Regions from separate parts of the Streptomyces sp. NPDC001502 genome, predicted to be linked through region 1. Evidence: riboswitches for the same ligand, from Rfam matches in the RefSeq annotation. Region 1 holds a riboswitch; each other region holds the start of a gene.
The links. A riboswitch is a leader RNA that binds a small molecule or an ion and turns the genes downstream of it on or off. The one in region 1 is predicted to bind cyclic di-AMP.
Positions count from the first base shown of each region.

Region 1 (4,023 bases):
CGAGTCCGACCAGCACGACGAGTCCGACGACTCCGACGAGAACGAGGGGGCGGAGCAGTGAGCGAGACGGCAGCCGTCACGATGACCTTCCACCAGCGCCCGCAGGCCGGCGAGCCGCAGCCGTGGGCCTTCCCGGCCCCCGACCGCGGGCAGCTGTCCAACGGGCTGACCCTGCTGCGCTGCCACCGGCCGGGCCAGCAGGTCGTCGCGGTCGAGGTCAACCTCGCCGCCCCGCTCGACGCCGAGCCCGAGGGCCTGGACGGCGTGGCGACCATCATGGCGCGGGCCTTCTCCGAGGGCACCGACAAGCACTCCGCCGAGGAGTTCGCGGCCGAGCTGGAGCGCTGCGGCGCCACCCTGGACGCGCACGCCGACCACCCGGGCCTGCGCGTCTCGCTGGAGGTCCCGGCCTCCCGGCTGCCCAAGGCGCTGGGCCTGCTCGCCGAGGCGCTGCGCGCCCCCGCCTTCGCCGATGCCGAGGTCGACCGGCTGGTGCGCAACCGGCTCGACGAGATCCCGCACGAGCTGGCCAACCCGCAGCGCCGCGCCGCCAAGCAGCTCTCCAAGGAGCTCTTCCCGGCCACCCTGCGGATGTCCCGCCCGCGCCAGGGCAGCGAGGAGACGGTCGCCCGGATCGACTCCGCCGCCGTACGCGCCTTCTACGAGGCCCACGTACGCCCCGCCACCGCCACCGCGGTGGTCGTCGGCGACCTGACCGGCATCGACCTGGACGCCGTGCTCGCGGACACCCTGGGCACCTGGACGGGCAACACCGCCGCCGCCCGCCCGGTGCCGCCGGTGACCGCCGACGACACCGGCCGTGTGGTCATCGTGGACCGGCCCGGCGCGGTCCAGACGCAGCTGCTGATCGGCCGGATCGGGGCGGACCGCCACGACCGGGTGTGGGCGGCCCAGGTGCTGGGCACGTACTGCCTGGGCGGCACCCTCACCTCGCGCCTGGACAAGGTGCTGCGCGAGGAGAAGGGGTACACCTACGGCGTGCGCGCCTTCGGCCAGGTGCTGCGCTCCACCGCGGACGGCAAGGGCGCCTCGATGCTCGCCATCAGCGGCTCGGTGGACACCCCGAACACCGGACCGGCGCTGGAGGACCTCTGGAAGGTGCTGCGCACCCTCGCGGAGGGCGGTCTGACCGACGCCGAACGCGATGTCGCCGTGCAGAACCTGGTGGGCGTGGCCCCGCTGAAGTTCGAGACGGCGGCCTCGGTCGCGGGCACCCTCGCCGACCAGGTCGAGCAGGAGCTGCCGGACGACTACCAGGCGCAGTTGTACGCCCAGCTCGCCGAAACGGGCACGGTGGAGGCGACCACGGCGGTCGTCAAGGCCTTCCCCGCGGACCGGCTGGTCACCGTCCTGGTGGGTGATGCGGCGCTGATCGAGGAGCCCGTGCGGGCTCTTGGGATCGGCGAGGTCACGGTCGTCTCCAACTGACCGGCGGATGACGGCTCATTGAGGGCCGGCTGAAGGTTTCGGCAAGGGGTTCTGGTGACTTGGTCACCAGAACCCCTTTTGTCCGTTTAGTGGTGAGGTTGCTTGTATGTGGTGTGGCGTACGCAACAAAAAGCCGTGTCTGTTTGGCGATTGACTGATGATCCGCCTAGCGTCGGCCGTGCTGTCCGTCAGTTGTGCCCGCCGCACCCGCGGCACCGGGCAGCGATCGCCGAGTCCCCGTCAGGCGCGAGCCTGGGGAGCCGGGGACCCACATGAGTCCCTGGGGTGAATCGGACCCCCTCGCAAGAGGAGATCCGTAGGAGACCTTCCTGCTCCGAACCCGTCAGCTAACCCGGTAGGCGAGAAGGAAGGAAAGGATCAAACCCTTCATGGCGTTTGGCAGTCGTCCCGCTGGTACCGGTAAGCACCGTGGCTCCAGCCGTCTGAGCAAGAAGACCGCCGGCTACGCCGGTATCGCCGCGATCGCCACCACGGGTGTGGTCGGCTCCCTCGCCGCCCCGGCCTTCGCCGCGGACAACCACAGCAGCAACATCGGCCAGGACAGCGGCCTGGGCGCCGTGGTCGTCGCCGAGGACCTCGCGGGCGACATCGCCGACCAGGCCGAGTCCCAGCACCGCGGCGCCGAGCAGGACGCCGTCAAGGCGCAGGCCGAGGCCGACGCGAAGCAGCGGGCCGCGGAGGCCAAGCGCCTCGCCGAGGCCAAGGCGAAGGTCGAGCGCGAGGCCGCCGAGCGCGCCGCCCGCGAGGAGGAGCGCAAGCGCCTCAACACCTTCGTCGCCCCGGTGGACGGCTCGTACGTCAGCACGCAGTACCACGCGGGCGGCGGCATGTGGTCCTCCGGCAGCCACACGGGCATCGACTTCCACGCCGCCTCCGGTACCTCGGTCCACGCGGTGGGCGTCGGTACCGTCGTCGAGGCCGGCTGGGGCGGCGCGTACGGCAACAACGTCGTCATCAAGCACAACGACGGCACCTACACCCAGTACGGGCACATGACCTCGCTGAACGTCTCCGTCGGCCAGCAGGTCACCCCGGGCCAGCAGATCGGCCTGTCGGGCTCCACCGGCAACTCCAGCGGCCCGCACCTGCACTTCGAGGCCCGCACGGGCTCGCAGTACGGCTCGGACATCGACCCGATCGCGTACCTGCGCTCGCACGGCGTCAGCCTCTGACCCCGCCTCGCGCACCGCTTCACCGAAGACCCCGGCTCCCCGAGCCGGGGTCTTTGTGTTGCGTCTTTGTGCAAATGTTTCGTATTTCTGGCCGCTCTCGGAAATTATCGTGTGTTGCAATAGAGTCGCAGCGCACGCATGTGCGTGCAATGAGGCTGGCAGTCGGAAATAGGCGGAGGTTCGGTCTTGCGTATTCCTGCGCACGCGGTATGCACAGCAATCCGCGACGACATCGTCTCCGGGGTGTTCGAGCCGGGCGGCCGGCTGACCGAGGAGGTGCTGGCCCGCCGGTACGGGGTCTCGCGCGTCCCGGTGCGCGAGGCCCTGCGGACCCTGGAGTCCGAGGGGTTCGTGACCACGCGGCGCCACGCGGGCGCCTGCGTGGCCGAGCCGACCGAGCAGGAGGCCGCGGACCTGCTGGAGCTGCGGATGCTCCTGGAGCCGCTGGCTGCCGCCAGAGCCGCCCGGCGGCGCACCGACGCGCACCTCAAGGTGCTGCGCGGGCTGGTCAGGCTGGGGCAGGAGCGGGCCAGGCGGGGCCAGGGCGAGGACCTGCGGTCCCTGGGCGGCTGGTTCCACGAGACGCTCGCACAGTCCTCCGGCAGTCCCGGGCTGATCGCGCTGCTCACGCAGATGCGGCACAAGATCGCGTGGATGTACGTGGTCGAGGCGCCGGCCCGGCCCGTGGATTCCTGGGCGGAGCACGGGGCGATCGTGGACGCGGTGGCGCGCGGCGACGCCGAACGGGCGCGGGCGCTGACCGCGATCCACGCCGACCGGGCGGCGGGGGCGCACCGGCTGCGGCTCCGCCCGGCGGTGAGCACTTCGCAACCTGCCGTAAACATGTCGAGCGGCCGGCATTAACAGGAGCCGTATACAAAGGGTGGGACCGCGTGAATTCGCTGTCCGGTGGCCGGCCCTTTTCGTGTCGGGCCGATTTGCCCTGCGTAATTCCCGCGGATCCGAATTCCGCGTGCGCCGGATTCCGGCGGGCCTTTTCCCTGCCGACCGGGATTTCTTCGGAGCCCTCCATCCGCGGGGGCTGCGGTTCCGCGGTGCGAGCGCATCGGGCGGGCCCGACGCGCGGCAGGGCCCCGTACGCGAACGACGAAGCCGCGGCCCCCGGATCGGGGGCCGCGGCTTCGCGCGTGAAGTCGAACCCGAAGGGTCAGACGGTCTCGGGGAGCTCCTCGAGACCCTCGGCGACCAGCTTCGCGAGGCGGTCGAGCGCGGCGTCCGCACCCTCGGCCTCGGAGGCGAGGACGATCTCCTCGCCGCCCTGGGCGCCCAGGCCCAGGACCGCCAGCATGGAGGCGGCGTTGACGGGGTCGCCGCCGGACTTCGCGATGGTCACCGGGACGCCGGAAGCGGTCGTCGCACG
Region 1 is NZ_JBIAVW010000007.1:131,418-135,440, forward strand. Features, by position in the region: gene ACFY0D_RS14150 (M16 family metallopeptidase) at 1-61, shown strand, start outside; gene ACFY0D_RS14155 (M16 family metallopeptidase) at 82-1,449, shown strand; cyclic di-AMP (ydaO/yuaA leader) riboswitch at 1,667-1,826, shown strand; gene ACFY0D_RS14160 (peptidoglycan DD-metalloendopeptidase family protein) at 1,839-2,642, shown strand; gene ACFY0D_RS14165 (GntR family transcriptional regulator) at 2,829-3,506, shown strand; gene ACFY0D_RS14170 (HPr family phosphocarrier protein) at 3,811-4,023, opposite strand, start outside.

Region 2 (4,023 bases), on a different contig from region 1:
GAGCCGGGCGTGGAACCGGATCTGGTGTGCGTGGCGAAGGCGCTGTCGGGCGGATACGTCCCGGTCGGCGCGACCCTGGGCAAGGACTGGATCTTCAAGAAGGTCTACTCGTCCATGGACCGGGTGCTCGTGCACTCCGCGAGCTTCGGTTCCAACGCCCAGGCCATGGCGGCGGGCCTCGCGGTCCTGTCCGTCATGGAGGACGAGGAGGTCGTGGCGAACGCCCGGGCCATGGGCGACCTGCTGCGCGGGCGGCTCGCCGCGCTGGTGGACGGGTACGAGCTGCTGCACGAGGTGCGGGGGCGCGGGCTGATGATCGGCATCGAGTTCGGCCGGCCGTCCTCGCTGGGCCTGCGCAGCCGGTGGACCATGCTGCAGGCGGCCCGCAAGGGGCTCTTCGCGCAGATGGTCGTGGTGCCGCTGCTGCAGAAGCACCGGATCCTCACCCAGGTCTCCGGGGACCACCTGGAGGTGATCAAGCTGATCCCGCCGCTGATCGTGGACGAGGCGGACGTGGACCGGTTCGTCGGGGCCTTCCGCGAGGTCATGGACGAGGCGCACGGCGGGTCCGGGCTGATCTGGGACTTCGGCCGGACGCTGGTGAAGCAGGCCGTCGCCACGCGCTGACGGCCCGCCCACCCCGTGGGGGAACCGGTCTCCACCCCGTGGGGGAACCGGTCCCCGCCCCGGTCAGGCGAGGAGCCGGTCCCGCAGCCGGTCGAGGGTCTCGGGCGTCAGCCCGAGGCCCTCCGCCAGGTAGCGGTCCACCCCGCCCCAGATCTCGCCGATGGTGTCGAAGGCGGCCACCAGGTACTCGGCGCGGGCGTCGAAGAGCGGCGCGAGCAGCTCCATCACCTCGGGGGAGCGGGCGCCCTCCGACTCGTCGGTGCGGCGCACGCGGTAGCGGCGGTGCGGGGCGTTCGACTCCAGGTAGTCCGCCACGATCGCCTCGCGCTCGACGCCCAGCGCGAGCAGGGTGACGGCGATCGACAGGCCGGCCCGGTCCTTGCCGGCCGCGCAGTGCATCAGCGCGGGGACGCTGTCCTCGGCGAGGGCGTGCACGACCCGGCTGTGCTCGGCGGTGCGCTGCCGGATGATCCCGCGGTACGAGTTCGACATCCGGGCCGCGGCCTTGCCGTCGCCCAGGAGCTCGCGCAGCTGGACGAGGTCGCCGTCGCGGACCAGCCGCCAGAACTCCCGGCCGTCGGCCGGGTCGGAGAGCGGGATGTTGACGTTCCGCACGCCCGGCAGCTCGACGTCCGGCCCCTCCAGCGCGTGGTCGGCGACGTTGCGGAAGTCGAAGATGGTGTGGAGGCCGAGCGAGGCGAGGAACTCTGCGTCGCTTTCGGTGGCATGCGCGAGATGTCCGCTTCGGAACAGTCGTCCCGTCCTGACCGTTCGGCCGTCAGAAGTCGGCAATCCGCCCACATCGCGGAAATTGCGCACTCCGGACAGCTCCGGCTCCTGTATCTGCTGGGTCAAAGCAACTCCTCCGCCACGTTGTGGGCCCTCTGTCCGAATTACACTACTTGGCGCCAACTTGCCATATCCGGAGGCGAGATCGGGCACGTCCCCGTGAGCCAGATCATACGGTGACCGTGAGTGCCTGATCGTTAAAGGCGAATGGCCGCGTCGGGGCGGCTGTTGGCGGTGCGGAATGGACGGAGTGTGACGGTAATTCCGTCGGTCCCTCATGCCTGTTATTCCGTCAGGGAATTCACGGCTTGTTCCGTGCCGCCGCAAGGGATTACCTTCGCGATCGATCCGGGTGGACCGCCAAATCCTGCCGCCTCCCGGAAACCGCACCCGACCTATTCGCGCGGCAGGAGCGGGGGAACCAGGTAAGCCGCCGGCCCGGAGATCCTTTCTCCGGGACGGCTCGGGGTGAAGCCGTCCATGTCCCGTACATGTACGGCCGGACATCTCCAGTCCGAACCCGACAGCTCACCTCGCAGGCGCCGGAGAGGAATTCGTCATGCCTGCAAAGGGTAAGCACCGCCGCCCCAAGTCCCTTTCCCTTTCCCGCGGTTTCGCCGTCGCCGGAACCGGTGGCGCGGCCCTCGCACTGCCGCTGATCGGCGCCGCCGGCGCCCACGCGGCCGGCGCCCCGGCCGCCGCGACCGCGGTGACCCCCGCCGTGGCGTCGCAGGCCCCCGTCGCCCTGCAGGCGGCACCCGTCGCCGCCGTGCAGGCCGCGCCGACCGTCTACACCGTCGTGCCGGGCGACTACCTCTCCAAGATCGCCGCCGAGCGCCACCTGTCCGGCGGCTGGGAGCAGCTGTACGCCGACAACCGCGAGGCCGTCGGTGGCAACCCGTCGCTGATCCACCCGGGCCTGAAGCTGAACCTCGGCGGCCTGGCCGAGGCGGCTCCGGCCGAGGCGGAGGCTGAGGCGGAGGCCGAGGCCGCCCCGGCCCCCGAGGCCGACGCGAAGCCGGCCGCGCAGGCCGCGCCGAAGCCGGTCCGCAAGCAGGCCGAGCAGGCCGCCCCGGCGCAGCGGGGAGGCGCCGAGTCCCAGGCCGAGGCACCCGCCGCCGCGCCGCAGTCGGCCGCCGGCTTCGTGGCCCCGGTCAGCGGCGGCATCTCCACCCAGTACAAGGTCGCGGGCAGCATGTGGTCCTCCGGCTACCACACCGGCGTCGACTTCATCGCGAGCTCCGGCACCACCGTCAAGGCCGTCGGCGCGGGCACCGTGGTCTCCGCCGGCTGGAGCGGCTCGTACGGCAACGAGGTCGTCATCCGGCACGCGGACGGCATGTACTCCCAGTACGCCCACCTGTCCCAGCTCTCCGTCTCCTCCGGCCAGAGCGTCACCGCCGGGCAGGCCATCGGCCTCTCCGGCTCCACCGGCAACTCGACCGGACCCCACCTCCACTTCGAGATCCGTACGACCCCGTCCTACGGCTCGGACATGGACCCGATCGCCTACCTCCGCTCCAAGGGCGCGAGCCTCTGACGGCACCCGCCGCCGGAGCACCGACACGCGTGAGGCCGGGACCCGAGGGGGGTCCCGGCCTCACGTGTACTTATTCCTTATCCCTCGCGTGGTATAGATCACGGTCCGTCAACCCCTCATTACGTTGGCGTAGGTTGGTTACGGGAGTGAAGGATGGGTTCTCGTGGCAGCGACGACGACGAAACTCAAGACCATCGGCTCGTACGCGGCGATCGGGGACAGCTTCACCGAGGGCGTGGGGGACCCGGGACCCGGGGATTCTTTTCTCGGCTGGGCGGACCGGCTCGCCGTGCTCCTGGCCGATCAGCGCGAAGAGCATGACTTCCGGTATGCGAATCTGGCGGTGCGGGGGAAGCTCCTCGACCAGATCGTGGCCGACCAGCTCCCGAGAGCCAAGGCCCTCGCACCGGACCTGGTGACCTTCTGTGCGGGCGGCAACGACATCATCCGGCCCGGCACCGACCCGGACGACGTGGCCGAGCGGTTCGAGGCGGCGGTGGCCGACCTCACCGGGTCCGTGGGCCAGGTCATGATCACCACGGGCTTCGACACCCGCGGCGTACCGGTGCTCAAGCACCTCCGCGGCAAGGTGGCGACGTACAGCGCGCACGTCCGCGCCATCGCCGACCGCTACGACTGCCCGGTGCTCGACCTCTGGTCGCTGAAGTCCGTACAGGACCGGCGGGCCTGGGACACGGACCGGCTGCACCTCTCGCCCGAAGGACACACGCGGGTCGCGCTGCGCGCCGCGCAGGTGCTCGGGCTGGACGTGCCGGCCGACCCCGACCAGCCGTGGCCCCCGCAGCGGCCGCGCGGCTCGGTGGACGTGACCCGGGACAACATCCAGTGGGCGCGCGAGCACCTCGCGCCGTGGATCGGCCGACGGCTGCGCGGGGAGTCCTCCGGGGACCACGTGGAGGCGAAGCGGCCGGACCTGCTGCCGCTCTAGCGGGCGCGGGAGCCGGAAGCGGAATCCTTCGGGGCCGGTGTGCGTTGGGATGGTCGTAGAGCGACGACCATCCTGACCCCATCCTCCCTGGAGGCGCTTTGACCGGCTCCCGTCCCCT
Region 2 is NZ_JBIAVW010000006.1:70,553-74,575, forward strand. Features, by position in the region: gene ACFY0D_RS12115 (aspartate aminotransferase family protein) at 1-627, shown strand, start outside; gene ACFY0D_RS12120 (tyrosine-protein phosphatase) at 691-1,482, opposite strand; cyclic di-AMP (ydaO/yuaA leader) riboswitch at 1,775-1,971, shown strand; gene ACFY0D_RS12125 (LysM peptidoglycan-binding domain-containing M23 family metallopeptidase) at 1,976-2,956, shown strand; gene ACFY0D_RS12130 (SGNH/GDSL hydrolase family protein) at 3,120-3,905, shown strand; gene ACFY0D_RS12135 (MBL fold metallo-hydrolase) at 4,004-4,023, shown strand, end outside.
Region 2: linked by a shared signal. The riboswitch ahead of ACFY0D_RS12125 (LysM peptidoglycan-binding domain-containing M23 family metallopeptidase) and the one ahead of ACFY0D_RS14160 (peptidoglycan DD-metalloendopeptidase family protein) in region 1 are both predicted to bind cyclic di-AMP.

Region 3 (4,023 bases), on a different contig from region 1:
CGACCGTGGGGTTGCCTCGGGAGTCCAGGATTTCCCGGGCTACGACGACGTCGATGGACGGCACGAGCATCTCCTTCTGGGATGTGACGCTGAGTGTGCGGTGGCGTGTCAGGCCGTGGGATGGCCTTGCCGCCTAGAGCCTAACCGGCTCCGGGCACTGGGCCGCCCGACCGCCCGGACCCTGGGACGAAAAAGGGACCGAATACCCCTCTTCCGGGACATAGGTCGCTTGATCATCGGCCTTCGGGGGGCCGCACGCAGCACCGCCCGGCGCGTGGGGCACGCGCCGGGCGGTGGAAATCCTGCACGGGGTCAGCTGACGCCGCGTATCAGTTCCTGCGGCTTGTGCCGCAGTGTTCAGCTGAGCTTCAGCTTCTGGCCCGGGAAGATCAGGTCGGCGTCCGAGACGATGTCCTTGTTCAGCTCGAAGAGCTTCTGCCAGCCGCCCTTGACGCCGTTGGCCTCGGCGATGGTGCCCAGGGTGTCGCCCGGCTTGACCTCGTACGAGCCGTTGCCGGTCTTCGGCGCGGCCGGAGCCTCGGCACGCTCGGAGCGGGTGGTCGGAGCCTCGGGGCGCTTGGTCTCCTTCGGCGCGGCCTTGGTCTCGGTCTTCGGCTTCTCGGCCTTCGGCTGCGGCTTGGACTGCGGCTTCGACTGCGGCTTCGACGAAGCCGGGGTCTCGGAGCCGCCGCCGGTGAAGGAGGAGTTCGACAGGCCCCTGCCGCAGGACGGCCAGGCGCCCTTGCCCTGGCTCTTGAGGACCTTCTCCGCGACGGCTATCTGCTGCGACTTGGAGGCCTGGTTGGCCTGCGGGGCGTACGACTTGCCACCGAACCCGGCCCACGTGGAGGGCGAGAACTGCAGACCGCCGTAGTAGCCGTTGCCCGTGTTGATGGCCCAGTTGCCACCGGACTCGCACTGCGCGACCTTGTCCCACTCGGACGCGGTGGCGGCGCTGGCGGTGCCCGCGGCCATCAGGGGGGCGGCCACGGCCACACCGGCGACACCGGCGAGCGTGACGATCCGGACAGACCGCTCGATTGCAGTACCGCGACGGTGCTTGCCCTTGCCGGAAAGCAGCATGGAGTTTCTCCTCACCGACGCCTACGAGGTGAGCTGTCGGGTTCGGGCGAGTGAGTTGCCCGGCCGTGCGACCTAGCGCACGTCTTAACCCCAAGCCGGTGGCGTGACCGTCTCTCAACGGCCGCTCCCGGCACCTACCTTGGTTCCCCCGCTCCTGCCTTCGGCGCTTGACGCGACGACTGTTCCCCCCGTCCGCCGGCAGGATTCGGCGATGCGGTCGAAGGAGCTCGCGGTGGCGAGCGATTCAGAAGGTAGACAGGTCTCTCCCCGATGTTCAACGAGGAACATCGGGGAGAAACGGCCCCTACTTGCGCTCCCCGCAGGGGCGTTTGCGCAGGTGAGGGCGGGGTTTGCGGAAGCCCCGAGGCGGGACACGCCAGTTGACCGGAAGAGACACATGTCTCACTTACAGAAATCCGACATTCGACTCTTTCCGGATAGCTGAACTGTCCTTATTGCGCGGTTAGATCCAGGTTCTGACCGGGCTTGATGAGGTCGGCGTCCTCGCCGATGACCTTCTCATTGGCCTGGTAGAGACCGTTCCAGCCCCCCTTTACGCCCTTGGCAACCGCGATGGTCGCCAGGCTGTCGCCCGCCTGGACCGTGTAGGTGGGGTCCGACGCGGCATCAGAGGGGGCCGTCGGCACGGCCTCCGGCGCACCGCGGTGCTTGCCACTGCCCTCGACAGGAGTGGTGCCGGTGGTCTGCGGGACCTCCGGGGCCGCGGGGGCCGTCGGGTCGACCGGCGGCAGACCCGGCGTGACGGGCGAGGTGGTGGGCGCGGTCGGGTCCACCGGCAGCGTCGGCGCCGTCGGGTCGACGGGGGTCGGCGTGCCGGTCGGACCGCCCGGCACGGCCGGAGCCGTCGGGTCGGCCGGAGGCGTCGTCGGGATGTCCGGCGCGGGCATGACGGGCAGTCCGATGGACGGCGCGTCGGGTATCAGGAACGGGGTGCCGGACGGGCTCGGAGCCGGGGCCGGGGTCGGGGACCCGTAGTCCGTGGACGGCTTGCCGCCCCCGGTCGACGGAACGGCGTCGTCCGGGCGGGACGGCGCGGGGGCGAGCGGGCCCTGGCCGCCGGGCAGACCGGGGTCCACCTGTGCGGCGGGGCTCTCCCGGACCAGGCCGGCCGAGGCCGCGCACAGCGGCCACGCCTGCGGTCCCGTCGAGCCCAGCACCCGCTCGGCCACGGCGATCTGCTGGGAACGGCTCGCCAGGTCGGGGCGCTCGGCGAAGTCGAGGCCGCCGGCGCTCTGCCACTCCTCCTGGGTGAACTGGAGTCCGCCGTAGGCGCCGCTGCCGAAGTTCGCGCTCCACGCGCCGCCGCTCTCGCACTCGGCGACCTTGTCCCACGTGGACGTGTCGGCGGCGGTGGCGCTGGTGGCGGCCAACAGCGGCATGGCCAGCGCAGAGCCAGTGACTCCGGCTGTGACAACCAGCGCGGGGACCTGGCGGGGGCGTCTGTGACGGCCGTTCCCGGAGAGCATGAGGGATCACCTTTCGCATAACAGCGGGGTAACGGCAGAACCTAGCGGCCTTCGAACGATTGTCACAAGTTCAAGCCGAACCTGACTTTTAATCAGCTTTCGCGCAAGTGTTTTGAGCCGCGAATCGAACGGGAAGAGTGCGTAGCCCTCGCATGATCAACCCCCCGCGCCAGCGCAGGTCTTGGGGTGGAACGGCTAGTTCCAGATCAGGCAGACGCGTCAGCAAAGTCGCGAGCGCGGTCTGTCCTTCGAGCCGGGCGAGCGGAGCACCCACGCAGTAGTGGATGCCGTGCCCGTATCCGAGGTGCTGGTTGTCGGTCCGGGAGAGGTCGAGGGTGTCCGGGTCCGCGAAGCGCTCCGGATCCCGGTCGGCGGCCGCGAGGACCACCAGGACCGGATCCCCGGCCTCGATCCGCTTGCCGCCGAGGGTCAGCGGCTCGGTGGCGAACCGCCAGGTCGCCAGCTCCACCGGGCCGTCGTAGCGCAGCAGTTCCTCGACCCCGGTGGCCAGCAGTCCGCTCTCCCCGGCGGCGAGGGAGAGCTGGAGGCGCTCGCGCTGCGCGGGGTTCATGAAGAGGGAGTGGACCCCGTTGCCGATGAGGTTCACGGTGGTCTCGAAACCGGCGAAAAGCAGGATGAAGGCCATGGCGGTGGCCTCGCCCTCCGTCAGATGGTCGCCGTGATCGCTCGCCCGGATCAGGTCGGAGATCAGGTCATCACCCAGATCATCCCTTTTGCGGTGAATGAGTTCACCGAGATAGGTCCGCATCTGCTTGACCGACCGGGCGACCCCACCGCGCGGACCGCCACCGTGGCGGATCATCATGCCGGCCCAGTCACGGAAGTCGTCCTGGTCCTCACGCGGTACCCCGAGCATCTCGCAGATGGCGTAGATGGGGAGCGGGAAGGCGAACTCGTGAATGAGATCAGCCTCACCTTTCGCCGCGAACCCGTCGATCAGGTGGTCGGTGAGCGCCTGCACCCGCGGGGCGAACTCGGCGACCCTGCGCGGGGTGAAGGCCTTCGACACCAGCCGCCGCAGCCGGGTGTGGTCCGGCGGGTCGATGTTGAGCAGGTGCGTCATCAGCTCCGCCTTGCGCTCCCCCGGGATCCCGGTCTTGCCCTTGGCGTGCGCGGGCTCCGCGTGGTGCGCCGGATTCTTGCTGAGCCGCTGGTCGGCGAGGGCCTGGCGGGCGTCGGCGTACCGGGTGACGAGCCACGCCTCGACCCCGCTGGGCAGCTTGGTGCGGTGCACCGGGGAGTGCTCGCGCAGCCAGGCGTAGGCCGGGTAGGGGTCGGTCGCGAACTCCCAGTCGAAGAGGGTGGGGCCCTCGGTGGAAGGGGTGTCGGCGGGAGTGTCCGCGGGATTTTCGGCGGGGGTTCCGGAGGTCTGCTCGTGCACCTGATGACCGTATCCCGGCACCGAACCCCCATCCGATATGAGTGGTTCGTC
Region 3 is NZ_JBIAVW010000028.1:31,711-35,733, reverse strand. Features, by position in the region: gene eno (phosphopyruvate hydratase) at 1-64, opposite strand, end outside; gene ACFY0D_RS34590 (transglycosylase family protein) at 358-1,083, opposite strand; cyclic di-AMP (ydaO/yuaA leader) riboswitch at 1,087-1,259, opposite strand; gene ACFY0D_RS34585 (transglycosylase family protein) at 1,536-2,483, opposite strand; gene ACFY0D_RS34580 (cytochrome P450) at 2,659-3,972, opposite strand.
Region 3: linked by a shared signal. The riboswitch ahead of ACFY0D_RS34590 (transglycosylase family protein) and the one ahead of ACFY0D_RS14160 (peptidoglycan DD-metalloendopeptidase family protein) in region 1 are both predicted to bind cyclic di-AMP.